One region of the Streptomyces sp. LZ34 genome, then DNA from elsewhere that is predicted to be linked to it. Evidence: riboswitches for the same ligand, from Rfam matches in the RefSeq annotation. Region 1 holds a riboswitch; the other holds the start of a gene.
What was found. Region 1 has a riboswitch for cobalamin ahead of ACWY4P_RS01420 (ABC transporter substrate-binding protein). Riboswitches for the same ligand answer to the same signal wherever they lie in the genome.
Positions count from the first base shown of each region.

Region 1 (7,104 bases):
CGTGTGGACATGCCGAAGGGAACGAAGGACGAGAGCCGGGGCCACTTCCTGTTCACGGGAGCCCGCGCCCACCTCAAAGTCGGCAAGGCCATGGTGAGCCCCTGAACGCGGAGCGCTTGGCCGTCCGCTCGCGCGGCACCGGCAGCGGTGGCGTCGGCCTCGCACGCGTCCGGCATTGGCGTTGGCACCCTGATCAGCCAACGCCCCGGTCTCAGCGCGGAGTTGATGGCGCAGCACTCTGGTCGTACGAATCGCCCCTGGGCTACCGTCGGTAACACCTTGCCGTCGCAGTGGCGCCATGCGTATCCCACGCCCCTGCGCCCCTCCTCGGAAGGCAGCCCATGCAGAACACATCAGCCCCGGCCGCGATCACCCGTCGTCGTGCTCTGACGGTGGCGGGCGGGGTACTCGCGGCCGCGACCCTCCTCCAGACGGTTCCCGCTTTCGCCGCCGAGTCGCAGGACGCGGACGCCATCGTGGTGGGTCACGGGCTCGCCGGTCTGGTCGCCACGGCCGAACTGGCCGCGGCCGGGCGCAAGGTGCTCCTCCTCGACCAGGAGCCCGAGGCCAGCCTTGGCGGGCAGGCGTTCTGGTCCTTCGGCGGTCTGTTCTTGGTCGACTCCGCCGAGCAGCGCCTGATGGGTATCAAGGACTCCCAGGACCTGGCCTGGCAGGACTGGCTGGGCACGGCGGGATTCGACCGGGGCATCGCCGACCCCGTGGGTCAGGACTTCTGGGCGTACAAGTGGGCCGAGGCGTATGTGGACTTCGCCGCGGGCGAGAAGCGCTCCTGGCTCTCCGGTCTGGGTGTGCAGTGGTTCCCGATTGTGGGCTGGGCCGAGCGCGGCGGCGGTCTCGCGGACGGGCACGGCAACTCGGTGCCCCGCTTCCATGTCACCTGGGGAACGGGGCCGGCGGTCGTCGAACCCTTCGAGAAGAAGGTGCGCGCCGCGGTCGCCGCCGGCAAGGTGACCTTCAAGTTCCGGCACCGCGTCGACGAACTGGTGACGACCGGCGGCGTGGTCACCGGCGTGCGCGGCGCGGTCCTGGAGCCGAGCGACGCCGCCCGCGGCAAGCCCAGCTCCCGCACGGTCATCGGCGACTTCGAACTGCGCGCCCCGGTTGTGGTCGTCACCTCCGGCGGTATCGGCGCCAACCACGACCTCGTCCGCCAGAACTGGCCGACCCGCCTCGGCACCCCGCCGAAGTTCATGGTCACCGGTGTCCCCGCGCACGTCGACGGCCGGATGCTGGCGATCACGCAGAAGGCAGGCGGCCGGATCGTCAACCCCGACCGGATGTGGCACTACACCGAGGGCCTGCGGAATTACGACCCGATCTGGCCGGGCCACGGCATCCGCATCCTGCCCGGCCCGTCCTCGATGTGGTTCGACGCCACGGGCAAGCGCTTCAACAGCCCGGACATCCCGGGCTACGACACCCTGCACACCCTCAAGTCGATCACCGACTCCGGCTACGACTACTCCTGGTTCGTCACCACCCAGAAGATCATCGCGAAGGAGTTCGCGCTCTCCGGCTCCGAGCAGAACCCGGACCTCACCAACAAGAACATCTGGCAGCTGCTGTCACGTATCTGGCAGACCCCCGAGCCGATCGAGAGATTCAAGAACAAGGGCGCCGACTTCGTCGTGGCCTCGACACTGGCCGAACTCGTCACCGGCATGAACAAACTGACCGGCGACAACCTCATCGACCTCGCCGACCTCAAACGGCAGATCGACGCCCGCGACCGGGAGATCGACAACCCCTACACCAAGGACGTCCAGGTCATGGGCATCCGCAACGCCCTCGCCTACCCCGGGGACACTCTCAGCCGCACGGCCTCCATCCACAAGATCCTCGATCCGGGCGCCGGACCCCTGATCGCCGTACGTCTGAACGTCCTCACCCGCAAGACGCTCGGCGGCCTCCAGACCGACCTCTCCGGCCGCGTCCTGGACACGGCCGGGAACCCCGTGCCCGGTCTGTACGCGGCCGGAGAGGTCGCGGGCTTCGGCGGCGGCGGAGTCCACGGCTACCGCTCCCTGGAGGGCACCTTCCTCGGCGGCTGCCTCTTCTCCGGCCGCGAGGCGGGGCGCGCCGCCGCGGAGGCGACCGCAACCTGAGGCGGGCCTCGGTGGTCAGCGAGGCGGGAGTGTGCCCAGGAAGCGTATGTGGGGGCGGTCGTCGGGGCCGGTGCGGGTGACGGTGGCCCGTACGCCGTAGACGTCGGCGATGAGGGCCGGGGTGAGGACGTCCTGCGGGCTGCCGCAGGCCACCACGCGGCCCTGCTTGAGGACCACGAGCCGGTCGCAGTACATCGCTGCCAGGTTCAGGTCGTGCAGGGCGACGACGCTGGTGAGGCGGAGTTCGGTGATCAAGGTCAGCAGGGCGAGCTGGTGCTGAATGTCGAGGTGGTTGGTGGGTTCGTCCAGTAGCAGTTCCCGCGGCTGCTGGGCGAGGGCGCGGGCGATCTGGACGCGCTGGCGTTCGCCGCCGGAGAGGGTGTGCCAGGGGCGGCCGGCCTTGTCGGTCAGCCCGGTGCGGGCCAGCGCGGCACCGACGGCCTCCTCGTCCTCGGGCGAGGCGGGGGCCCAGGCCCGGCGGTGAGGGACGCGGCCGAGGCGTACGACCTCGAGGACGGTCAACGCGACCTGGGTGTCGGCCTGTTGCTCGACGACGGCCACACGGCGGGCGACCGCGCGGCGCCCCACCTGCTCCAGTGGGCGGTCGTCGAGAGTGACGGTGCCGGAGGCCGGCGTGATGACGCCGGCGAGCAGGCGCAGCAGCGTGGATTTGCCCGAGCCGTTCGGGCCGAGGAGGCCGGTGACGGTACCGGGGCGTGGGGTGAGGCTGACCCCGTCCAGGATCGGCGTGCCGCCCGCCGTGTAGGTGAGCCGATCGGCGCGCAGCCCGGCGCCGTCAGCGGTGCCGGTCATCGCGGACTCCTGGTCCGGTACAGCACGAGGACGAACGCCGGGACGCCGATCAGCGAGGTCACCACGCCCACCGGCACCTCCTGCGGGTCCAGGACGGTACGGGCGAGGGTGTCGACCCACACCAGGAACACCGCCCCGGCCAGAGCGGTGGCCGGCAGCAGCCGCGTATGGCCGGGTCCGGTGAGCGCGCGGGCGGCGTGCGGCAGTACCAGGCCGACGAAGCCGATCGCCCCGGCCGAGCTGACCAGGACGGCCGTCAGCAGGGCGGTGGCGCACAGCAGCACCAGCCGGGTGCGGGCCACGTTCACGCCCAGCGAGGCGGCCGCCTCCTGCCCGAACGCGAACGCGTCCAGCTGTCCGGCGCGCCCGGCGCACACCAGCAGCGCCGCCACCAGCGCCGCCGAGCACACCCCCACATCCGTCCAGTCGGCCCCGCTGAGCGAGCCGAGCAGCCAGAACAGCACCCCGCGGGTGGTCTCGGCGTCGGCCGCCGTCATCACGACGAAGGAGGTGAGCGCGGAGAACAGCTGCATGGCCGCGACGCCGGAGAGCACCACCCGGTCCGTGGTGCCGCCGAGAGTGTGGCTGAGCAGCAGCACCAGCGCGAAGGAGCCAATCGCCCCCAAGAATGCCCCGCCCGACACGGACATTGCCCCGCCTCCCGCGCCGAGCACGACGACCACGACCGCGCCGGTCGAGGCCCCGGACGAGACGCCCAGGACGAAGGGGTCGGCGAGCGGGTTGCGCAGCAGGGACTGCATCACCGCCCCGCACACGGCCAGTCCGGCGCCGCACACGGCCGCGAGCAGGGTGCGCGGTAGTCGCAGGTTCCACACGATCCCGTCCCGGATGGGTGTCAACTCCGCCTTTCCCCAGCCGAGATGGGCCGCCACCGTCGCCCATACGTCACCGACCGCGATGTCCGCCGGGCCGATGGTGATCGCCACGGCGATGGAGACGCACAGCAGCGCGAGACCGGCCGCCCACAGCAGCGCGCGGCGCAGACCGCGCACCGCTGCCGGCGCGGCCGAGGACAGGGCGGTGCTCATCCCTCGAGGCCGTACTCGCGCAGCGCCGCCGACACCTTCTCGATGCCCTCGACGGTCCGGATGGTCGGATTCATGGCCTGCCCGGACAGCAGCACGTACCGCTTGTTCTTCACCGCGGTCAGGCTCCTCGTGACCGGGTCGGACTCCAGGAACTCGATCTTCTTCGCCGCGGTTTCGGCCGTCTGCTGCTTGCGGGTCAGGTCGCCGATGACGAGGATGTCGGGGTCGCGGTCGGCGACGGTCTCCCAGTTGACCTGGGGCCACTCCTCGTGGGTGTCGTCGAAGGCGTTCTTCGCGCCGAGTTCGCGGGTGATGATGCCGGGGGCGCCGCAGCAGCCCGCCACGTACGGGGACTGGGAGTTGGCGAACCAGTACATGACGGTGACATCCCGGGCGTCGAGGCCGGAGGTGGCCCTCTTTACCCGGGCCTTGAGATCGGCGACGAGCTTCTCGCCGCGCTCCTGCACGCCGAAGATCCGTGCCAGGTCGGTGACTTCGCCATAAACCGCGTCCATGGTCAGCGGCTCGGTGCGCGCACCATCGCCGTCACCGCTGTTGTCCTTGCCGACGCAGTCGGAGGGGGAGAGGTAGGTGGCCACGCCGAGCTTGTCGAACTCCTTCCGCGGGGCCACACCGCCCTTGCCGAGTGTGGAGGCGAAGGAGGAGGCGACGAAGTCGGGTTCGGTGTCCAGGACTTTTTCGAACGAGGGGGCGTTGTCGGACAGCCGCTTCACCTTCGCGTTGGCCTTCTCCAGCCCTTTCGCCACCGGGTCCGTCCAGGTGGCGGTACCCACCATACGGTCGGCGAGCCCGAGGGAGAGCATGATCTCGGTCGTACCCTGGTTGAGGGAGACCGCCCGCTGCGGAGGTTCGTCGACGTGGACCTTCTGCCCGCAGTTGTCGAGAGTGACCGGATAGCCGGCGGACTTGCCCTTGGCCGGGCTCGCCTCGGCCGACGGGCCGGAGGAACCACCGCAGCCGGTCAGCAGCAGGGCACCTGCCAGGAGCGGGACGGCATGACGGAGAGGGCGTGCGAGCGGCACGGAGCTTCCTTCGGTGTCGAGGGCTCTTGCGCGAAGCCCGGTCGTACAGTGCTCCCCCGGCCGTTTTCCGGTGTCGGAGGCCGCCAGCAGGTCTTCGGGCTCGGGGTCAGCCGGAACGAGGCGCCTTCCCGGACCGCGATCGCCGTCCAGTGGCCGATGCCCCGCCCGTCGCCCTCACCGCTGCGCGTCAGCTCCGGATTCACACCGGATTCCCTGACCCGTGCACGCACGTGTACGTACATGGGTACGACTGGCCCCGGCAAGCTACCACACGCGCCTCACGCCCCTGCCGGCGCGAGCACCACTGACTTCCCCCCTGGCATGGCGGCGATCCGCACCTGGACGCGCTCGCGCGTGGCGAACGCCTTGTCCACTGGGTCGCCCCCGCGCCCGCCGCCTGTATAGGCTGGCGGTGCAGCTGGTTCGCCCTGTCCGCCAGGCAGGCGCGTCGCAAGAGGGAACCCGGTGGGAATCCGGGACTGCCCCGCAGCGGTGAGCGGGAACGACCGCCGTCATCAAGCACTGGGCCCGGAGAGCCGGGTCTGGGAAGCGACGGCCAGTAGGTGCCTCGTACGACAGGTCGTACGTCACGAGGCGCGCCTGCGAGTCCGAAGACCTGCCACTGCCCGTGTGCGATGTGCGCGCACGGAATCTCGGTGACCTCGAGGGCGGGTCGGCGGCACGGTCGAGCACCCCCAGCGGGTCTCGCCGCCTTCGCCATCCCTTCGCCCTCGTCCCGTCCCGGGAAGTCGAAACGAGTGCTCGCGAAGGAGAGTTCCGTGACAACCAAGGCCGCAGCCATGGCAGCCCGGGCCACCGTGTACGGCTACCCCCGCCAGGGGCCGAACCGGGAACTGAAGAAGGCGATCGAGGGCCATTGGAAGGGCCGGGTCACCGCCGAAGGCCTGCGTGAGGTCGCGGCCGGTCTGCGCCGCGCCACCTGGCGGCAGCTGGCCGATGCCGGTATCCACGAGGTGCCGACCGGCGACTTCTCGTACTACGACCACGTTCTGGACACCACGGTCATGGTCGGTGCGATCCCCGCCCGCCACCGTGCCGCCGTCGAGGCCGACCCCCTGGGCGGTTACTTCGCGATGGCGCGCGGCACGCAGGAGGCGGCGCCGCTGGAGATGACCAAGTGGTTCGACACCAACTACCACTATCTCGTGCCCGAGGTGGGCCCGGACACGGTCTTCGCGGCCGACTCGACCAAACAGGTCGCCGAGGCGCGTGAGGCCCTCACGCTCGGCCACACCCCGCGCCCGGTCCTGGTCGGCCCGGTCACCTATCTGCTGCTCGCCAAGCCGGCCCCCGGCGTCGCCGCTGACTTCGAGCCACTGACCCTCCTGGACCGGCTGCTCCCGGTCTACGCGGAGATCCTCACCGATCTCCGCGCGGCGGGCGCGCAGTGGGCGCAGCTGGACGAGCCCGCCCTCGTCCAGGACCGCACCCCGGCCGAACTGAACGCCGCAGCCCGCGCCTACCACCACCTCGGCGGCCTCACCGACCGCCCGAAGCTGCTGGTGGCCTCCTACTTCGACCGGCTCGGCGAGGCCCTGCCGGTCCTGGTCAAGGCCCCTGTCGACGGGCTCGCTGTGGACTTCACCGGCGCCGCTGCCGCGAACCTTGACGCACTCGCCGCCGTCGGCGGCCTGCCCGGCAAGCGCCTCGTCGCCGGCGTCGTGGACGGCCGCAACGTATGGGGCAACGACCTGGAGAAGTCGCTGTCCACCCTCGGCACCCTCCTCGGCCTGGCTGACCGGGTCGACGTCGCCGCCTCCTGCTCCCTGCTGCACGTCCCGCTCGACGCCGCCGCCGAGCGGGACATCGAACCCCAGATCCTGCGCTGGCTGGCCTTCGCCCGGCAGAAGACCGGTGAGATCGTCACCCTGGCCCGCGGCCTGGCCCAGGGCACGGACACCATCGCGGCCGAACTGGCGGCCAACCGGGCCGATCTGGCCTCCCGAGCGGTCTCCCGCATCACCCGCGACCCCGCCGTCCGCGCCCGCACCGCGGCCGTCACCGCCGCCGACGCCCGCCGCTCCCAGCCATACGCCGAACGTGCCACGGCCC
Region 1 is NZ_CM132680.1:297,735-304,838, reverse strand. Features, by position in the region: gene ACWY4P_RS01440 (hypothetical protein) at 1-105, shown strand, start outside; gene ACWY4P_RS01435 (FAD-binding dehydrogenase) at 342-2,126, shown strand; gene ACWY4P_RS01430 (ABC transporter ATP-binding protein) at 2,142-2,939, opposite strand; gene ACWY4P_RS01425 (FecCD family ABC transporter permease) at 2,936-3,988, opposite strand; gene ACWY4P_RS01420 (ABC transporter substrate-binding protein) at 3,985-5,031, opposite strand; cobalamin riboswitch at 5,100-5,301, opposite strand; cobalamin riboswitch at 5,433-5,669, shown strand; gene metE (5-methyltetrahydropteroyltriglutamate--homocysteine S-methyltransferase) at 5,811-7,104, shown strand, end outside.

Region 2 (7,104 bases), 8.6 Mb from region 1:
GGAGAGCGTCGCGATGGGCCGGTCGCGCAGCGCGGCGAGGCCGAGCAGGTCCAGGGTCTCCTCGACCCGGCGGCGCATGGTGTCCGGGGGGACGCCCAGCGACTCCATGCCGTACGCGAGTTCGTCCTCGACGGTGTCCGTGACGAAGTGGGCCAGCGGGTCCTGGCCCACCGTGCCCACGACATCGGCCAGTTCGCGCGGCTTGTGGGTGCGGGTGTCGCGGCCCGCCACGGTGACCCGCCCGTGCAGCGTGCCGCCCGTGAAGTGCGGCACCAGGCCGGAGACGGCGCCCAGGAGAGTCGACTTGCCGACTCCCGAGGGACCGACGAGCAGACACAGCTCCCCCTCCGGCACGGTCAGATCCACGCCCTGGAGTGCGGGCCGCGCCGCGTCTTCGTAGGTGACGGACACCTGCTCGAAGCGGATCACCGCGTGGCCTCCTTGCCGGTGTCCTCGCTGGTCTTCTGGGTGGTGAGTGATGCCGGACGCGAACCCGGACCCGGACGCGAACCCGGACCCGGACCCGGACCCGGAGCCGGACCCGGAGCCCGGCCCGGGGCGACGAACGCCGGGAGCAGCCCGACCAGCACCCCGGCCGCGGGCCACAGCGGCAGCACGGGCGCGGTGAGCGGGACGGCGGGCGGGTTCAGGGCCTGTGGGGCGTACGAGGCCGCCCAGATCATCAGGCCCGCGACCGCCACCCCGGACCCGGACACCAGCCACGCCCGCGTGCCCCACCGGTCCGGCCGGTAGCGGCTGCGCACCGAACGGCGGCCGCCCAGCCACAGCCCGCCGAGCGCGGCGGCGAGCCCGGCGAGCAGCACCGGCAGGCCGAAGCCCGCGCCCTGGGCCGCCAGCAGCCCGTACGTACCGGCGCACACGCCGAGCAGCCCGCCGAGGGTGAGGACGGCGGTCGCGCGGGCGACGGCGGGCGGGACGTGGGCGGTGCGGCCGTAGCCGCGCGCGTCCATCGCGGCCGCGAGCGCCACGGAACGCTCCAGCGCCCCCTCCAGGACCGGCAGCCCGACCTGGAGCAGGGCGCGCACCCCGCGGTCGGGGCGGCCGCGCAGCCGGCGGGCGGCGCGCAGCCGCTGGACGTCGGAGACCAGGTTCGGGGCGAAGGTCATCGCGACCACGACCGTCACGCCCGCCTCGTACAGCGCGCCGGGCAGGGACTTGAGCAGCCGGGCGGGGTTGGCGAGCGCGTTCGCCGCGCCGACGCAGACCAGGAGGGTGGCCAGCTTCAGCCCGTCGTACAGCGCGAAGGTCAGCCCCTCGGCGGTGACCCGGCCGCCGATCCGCACGCCCTGCGCCCAGTCGGGGAGCGGAACTTCGGGGAGCGTGACCAGCACGTGTGTGCCGGGGATCGGCGAGCCGAGGAGGACCGCGAAGCACAGCCGGATGGCCAGCACCACAAGCCCCAGCTTGAGGAACGCGCCGTACGAGCGCGCCCACGGCGCGTCCGTGCGGCGCGTGGCGACCACATAGCCCGCGACGGCGACGAGCAGCCCCAGCAGCAGCGGATTGGTGGTGCGGGAGGCGGCCGTGGCCAGCCCGAGCGCCCACAGCCACCAGGCCCCGGCGTGCAGCGCACCGCGCGCGGTGTGCGCGGTGTGCACGGTCTGCGGGTGTCCGGCGGCGGCCCGGTCGGCGCCGCTCATCGCCGGTGGTGGCGGCGCGCCTGCCACACGGCGGCGGCCCCCAGCGCGACCACGGCGGCCAGGCCGCCGATCAGCCCGGCCGACGGGCCGCCTCCGCCACCGCCCTGCGCGCCGTCCCCGCTGCTGCTGCCGCCGCCGGATCCGCCGCTGGTGGCGTCGACCTGTTCGCCGCAGCCCGTGGCGGGGTAGCCGGCGATGGCGCACAGCAGGGCGGAGGAGCTGTAGCGCAGCGGCTCGGCGACGGCCGCCAGCGCGTCCCCGGCGCTCGCGTCCTCGCCGACCCGGGCGCACTCCGTACGGGGCTCGGGCGGGGTGCGGTGGTCGGGGGCGTCGGCGGCCGTGCCGAAGTCGAGGACCACCGCGACGCGTTTGGTGCCGCCCTTCGCGGGGGTGTGCGCGCAGACCGTCCCGAAGTCGGTCGAGTCGCGGGGCTGGGTGGCGTCGCCCGAGTCCTCGCTCACGGCGAACCGGAATCCGATCATGTCGCCGTCGCCCGGCCGGGCCGTGGCGGGCCCCTGCGTGGCGTACGTCCAGCCGTTGGCGCCCCGCTCCCGCTGCCAGAACGACCAGTAGCGGTAGCCCGCGGCCTGCGCGGGCGAGGCGCCGAGCGCGAGCGCGGACACCAGCGCGGACATGAGCACGGCGCAGACGAGGGCGGCGCGTTGACCCATCAGAGCTGCTGCTTCTTCCGGCCGCTCAGCAGGAAGCCGATGCCGACGCCGGCCACCATGAAGACGCCCACCGTCCACCAGACGCCGCCGACACCCCCGTTGTCGTCGTCCTTCTTGTCCTTGCCGTCGTCCTTGCCCGAGTCCTTGTCCGAGTCGGCCTGCGACCCGGCCGCGGAGACCGACTCCGGCTTCGGGCCGGTGGCGTTCAGCTGCTGGACGAGGTCGGCGCCGCCGAAGCTGCGCGGATCCGCCCCGGCCGCATGCGCCGCGAGGACCAGCTTGGCCAGGGCGCCCGGGTCGCCCTTCGCCCACGCCAGCGCGCCGTTCTTCTCGTTCTGCAGCCACTGGAGGGGCTTGGCCGCGGTCGCGCTGTGCTCCCCGGCGGCCAGCGCGACGATGGCGTCCGCCGTGCCGCCGAAGTCGGGCTGGGCCTTGGCGCCGGGCATGGCGGACAGCAGGTGGCGGCCGTGCGCGGCCATGGTGTCCGACAGATACGCGGCGGCGGCCTGCGCGGCCTCGGCCGCCCCGTCCGGCTTGCCGCTGCCGCCCTTGCCCGCGCCGCAGTCCAGCGGCTTCGGGGCCTTGCCGGCGTCCTTGCCGGCCGGTTCGAAGACAAAGCCCTTGCCCTCGGTGGCCAGCGCGGCGGCCGCGGTCGCCAGGTCGTTGGCGATTTTCGTCCGGGGTTCGCCCTTGTCCGCCGTATACGCGAACGCCCCGCGCTGCCCCTCCTTCGCGTCACACCCCAGCTGAAGGCCCAGCAGCACGTCGTACGGCGTCTTGCCGCCCTTGGCGGACTTCACCCGCTCCGGGTCCTGGCCGGTGGCGGCGAAGGCGCCGACGGCGGCGGAGGTGGAGTTGGCATCGCTCGGGCTGCCCGGGTTCAGGCCCCAGCCGCCGTCGTCGTTCTGGTGCTTCTTCAGCCAGCCGACGCCCTTCTCGACGGTGGCGCTGCGCCCGCCGACCGCGGCCAGCGCCTGCACGGCCGCCGCCGTCGCGTCGGTGAACTCGCCCTTCTTCGGGTCGCAGGGCGTTGCGGCGTCGGCCCGGTACGCGGCGAAGCCGCCGTCCTCGCACTGCTGGCCGGCCAGCCAGTCGATGGCCGACCGCGCCGGGGTGACCCCGACCGCGTCCTGGGCGAGCAGCGCGAGTGACTGCCGCCACACCCCGTCGAACTTCGGGTCCTTGGTGCCGTACAGCCCCTTGGGCAGCGCCGCCGAGCCGGACGGCTTGGGGGAGGGCGAGGTGTCGGCGAACGCGGCGGGGGCGGCGGCCGTGCACAGGGCGGCCAGGGCGGCCAGAGCCGTGGCGCTGCGGCGTACGTTCATGGCGACGGTGCCTCTCGGTCGATGGTCTCGGCGGTGGCTGGGCATCGGTACGCGGCCACGCACGGCCGTCCACCCCGCACGCCGAGGGGACGCACGAACGCGGTGACACCGGGCTCAGCTCCGCATACCTCGACGGTGCCGCCGCCGGACGGGCCGACGGCGGGAGCCTGTGGTGCGCCCGACCAGGTGCTCCGGCTCGTACGCCCTGCGGCACACAGCCCGTACTCACGGTTGCGGGTCAGCGCCGGATTCTCACCGGCTTCCCCCGATCGGACGCGGATGAAGTTTTCACGGATACTTTATCCGGCGCCGAACCGGGCCGGACCACGGCGGTCGGGCCCCCGCACCATGCGGAACCGCTCGCGGCGCTGGAGGGCTGATGATCCGGTTCCGTTTTGGCCTGACCCCCTTGGAGGAAGTGCGGCCCTGGGGGCGGCGCGAGCGCCCCGTGCTGCACTGGTTCGGGCTGACCGACGGCTGGTACGTGATCGACCTCGGCGACCATGAGCTGCTGCGCTACTCCGAGCGCACGGTGCGGTCGCTGCGGGGCGGCGGGGGCGGCGGCCCGGCGCACCCGTATGCGGACTACTACGTGGTCCGGCTGTGGGAGGACCTGCTCGCGCTCCTGCCGGCGGCGCTGGAGCCGGTGCCCGAGGACCTGGCCGGCTTCGTGGCCGGCGACTCCTCCGGCTGGCACTGGGAGGAGACCCCGGAGGCCGCGGCCGAGGCCGCGGCCGAGGCCGCGGCGCAGTGGCACGGCGACCGCACCCTGTACACGGGGTATCTGCGGGTCGAGCCGCACATCCGCTGCTGGCGGACCGTCGCCGGGGAGGACGACGCTACGGAGGATGACGCCACCGGGGACGTCATGAACGTCAGCTGGGCGCATCAATCCGATCCCGAGAACGAGATCGAGTTCGCCGGCCCGGCGACGGGCCGGGTGACCGTGCCGACCAGCGCCTTCGTCGCCGCCGTGGCCGAGTTCGACCGCGCGCTGCTGGAGGCGATGGAGCGGCGGATCGGCGAACTGGAGGCGGCGGGGCCGCCGCCGGGGGTCGAGCTCGACCTGGAGCAGCTGCGCCGCGAGCACCGGGACCGGGCGGGGTGGCTGGAGCGGGCGCGGGCGTACGAGTACGCCACCGACTGGGCCGCCGTACGGACGGGCGCGGCGGAGCTGCTCAGATCACCAGGCGAGGACTGCGGGTGAGGCCGAGGATGCCGAGGAGTCGGTCCATCATGTCCTCGAACAGCGGCACCGGGTCATCCAGGGCGTAGGACATGTGGCTGTAGACGGCCAGGCAGAGCATGCCGTAGATCTGGCGCCAGCAGGTGATCATCAGGAGCGCGACACCGATGGGGACTTCGATGCCCATGGCCTCGCGGTACGTCCGCAACTGCCGTGCCAGGACCGGGTCGATCTCCTCGTCGGACGGGTGGGCCAGCTGCTGCTCACGCCACAGCCGGGTGAAGAGCTGCCCGTACATCCCGCCCAGATCGCGCAATATGACGTGCGGGATGTCGTCGGCGGACGCGGCGGCCGCCTGCGGATAGCCGGCCCCCATGAGCAGGTTGAACTCCGCAGGGTTGGCCACTGACCAGTCGAACACGGCCCGGGTGGCGGCGTGCAGCCGGGCGCTGATGTCGTCGGGGTCCTGCCGTTCCACCGCCGCCGCGACCACCTGCATGAACTCCGCCATCACGTCGTCGTAGACGGCGCGGATGAGCCCGTTTCTGCCCTCGAAGTAGCGGTAGAGCGCGGGGGAGGTGACGCCGACGCTGCGGGCCACGGCGGCGACGGTGAGACCTTCGACCCCCTCCGCGGCGGTGATCCGGCGGGCGGCGGCCTTGGCGTCGCGTTCGAGCTCCGCGCGTAGCCGCTCCCGCCGCGTCAGCCCTGCCATGCGCTCGCCTCCGCCCCCGTCTGGGTCTGTGCCGGACACCGTCGCCTCCTTGTCGTGGTCGGGTGCGCCTCAATGATCCTTCATCGGCTGTCGGCGTATGGGGCAACCGACTTGCCGTGAAGGTGCATCGCATGGTTAATACTATTCTCGCTTCTAAGGGCAGTCACGCTTGGGGGAAGGCGGAGAGCTGAGTGAGTAAGGCGTATGTGGCCGCGGTGGCGGCGGCGACCGTTCTCGCGGTGGGAGGCGTGACCGGGTGTGGCGCGTCCGACGACTCGGGGAAGGACGGCGGGCGATCCGGTGTCTCGGACGGCGGTGGGCGCAAGTCCGGGGCGGGCGCGGCGGGTTTGAGGGATTCAGGGGATGCGGCGGGATCCGGGCTCGCTGGGGCGATGAAAAACCTCTCCCGTGTGGCCTCGGCCACCGGGCCGGTGATCTGCTGGGACGACAAAGACGGCAAGGGTGAGCACGTCGCGGCCTTTGACGACACGTTCGGCAAGCGCGTTGCCACGTACTCCGAGGAGCCGCTGTTGTCCCGGCTCGCCGAGATCGCCGAGCAGGGGGACGCGGACCGGGCGTTCGTGCGCAGCCTCTGCGGGAAGCAGCAGTACGGCAAGAGCGCGGCGGACCTGGGGGTCAGTCCGGTCTCCCCGGACGGCCGGCGCGTCGCGGTCGAGGTGGTCACGGACGAGGCGGGCGCCCTCACGTCGTCGCATGTGGGGTGGCTGGACCTGGCCACGGGGGAGTTCACGGACATCACCGAGGCCGCGCAGAAAGGGGGCTACAGCCCGGAGAAGCACTCCGACGAGCTCCCCGGATTCGCCCCGGACGGATCGCTGTGGTTCCTGCGGGACGAGCAGGTGTACTACTCGGCGGATGAGAACGGCAGCCTCTCCCGGCACCCGATCAGCAAGGCATGCCATGACGAGCGATCCGGGAACGACGGCTTCTACCGCCCGGTGAACTCGGCGGCCGTCACCTGTCCGCGCCTCATTCACCCGAGCGGGAAGTTCGCTGTCTCTCCCGCCACCGTCATCGACGGCATCGACTCGTACGACGGGTTCGACCTCGATCTCCTGGCACCCGAAATGGACCGGCTCGACGACGACACGGCCTTCGGCGACCCCACCGACCAGATGGTCGTGCGCGACGGCGACGGCGACGACGTACGCGACTGCGACCCCGTGGCCTGGATCAACGCCGACGACCTGCTCTGCGAGGGGGCGTCGAACACCTTCTTCACCGTCCGGGCCGACGCGAGCGAGCTGGGGGAAAGGCCCGACGGGAGCGATCCGCTGGAGGCCGAGGTGAAGGCGGAGGTCGTGCGCGAGACGGATAACGAGATCCTTTCCGTGGCCCTGTCCGCGGATCGTCAGTACCTCTACATCGCGTTGAAAGAGGTCCTGGACGAGGGCGACGTAAAGCTGTACCGGGCCGACTTGACGACGCCCGGCGAACCGGAGGAGCTGGGGCCGCTCCCGCAGGGGGTGGGGGACAACTTCATGTTCCGCGGAAACTTCCAGACCGGCGATTTCCAGTAGCGGGC
Region 2 is NZ_CM132680.1:8,916,775-8,923,878, forward strand. Features, by position in the region: gene ACWY4P_RS37865 (ABC transporter ATP-binding protein) at 1-429, opposite strand, end outside; gene ACWY4P_RS37870 (CbiQ family ECF transporter T component) at 426-1,661, opposite strand; gene ACWY4P_RS37875 (SCO2322 family protein) at 1,658-2,332, opposite strand; gene ACWY4P_RS37880 (prenyltransferase/squalene oxidase repeat-containing protein) at 2,332-3,657, opposite strand; cobalamin riboswitch at 3,821-3,946, opposite strand; gene ACWY4P_RS37885 (DUF5984 family protein) at 4,037-4,864, shown strand; gene ACWY4P_RS37890 (TetR/AcrR family transcriptional regulator) at 4,836-5,558, opposite strand; gene ACWY4P_RS37895 (hypothetical protein) at 5,951-7,099, shown strand.
Region 2: another riboswitch for cobalamin. It lies ahead of ACWY4P_RS37880 (prenyltransferase/squalene oxidase repeat-containing protein); the one in region 1 lies ahead of ACWY4P_RS01420 (ABC transporter substrate-binding protein).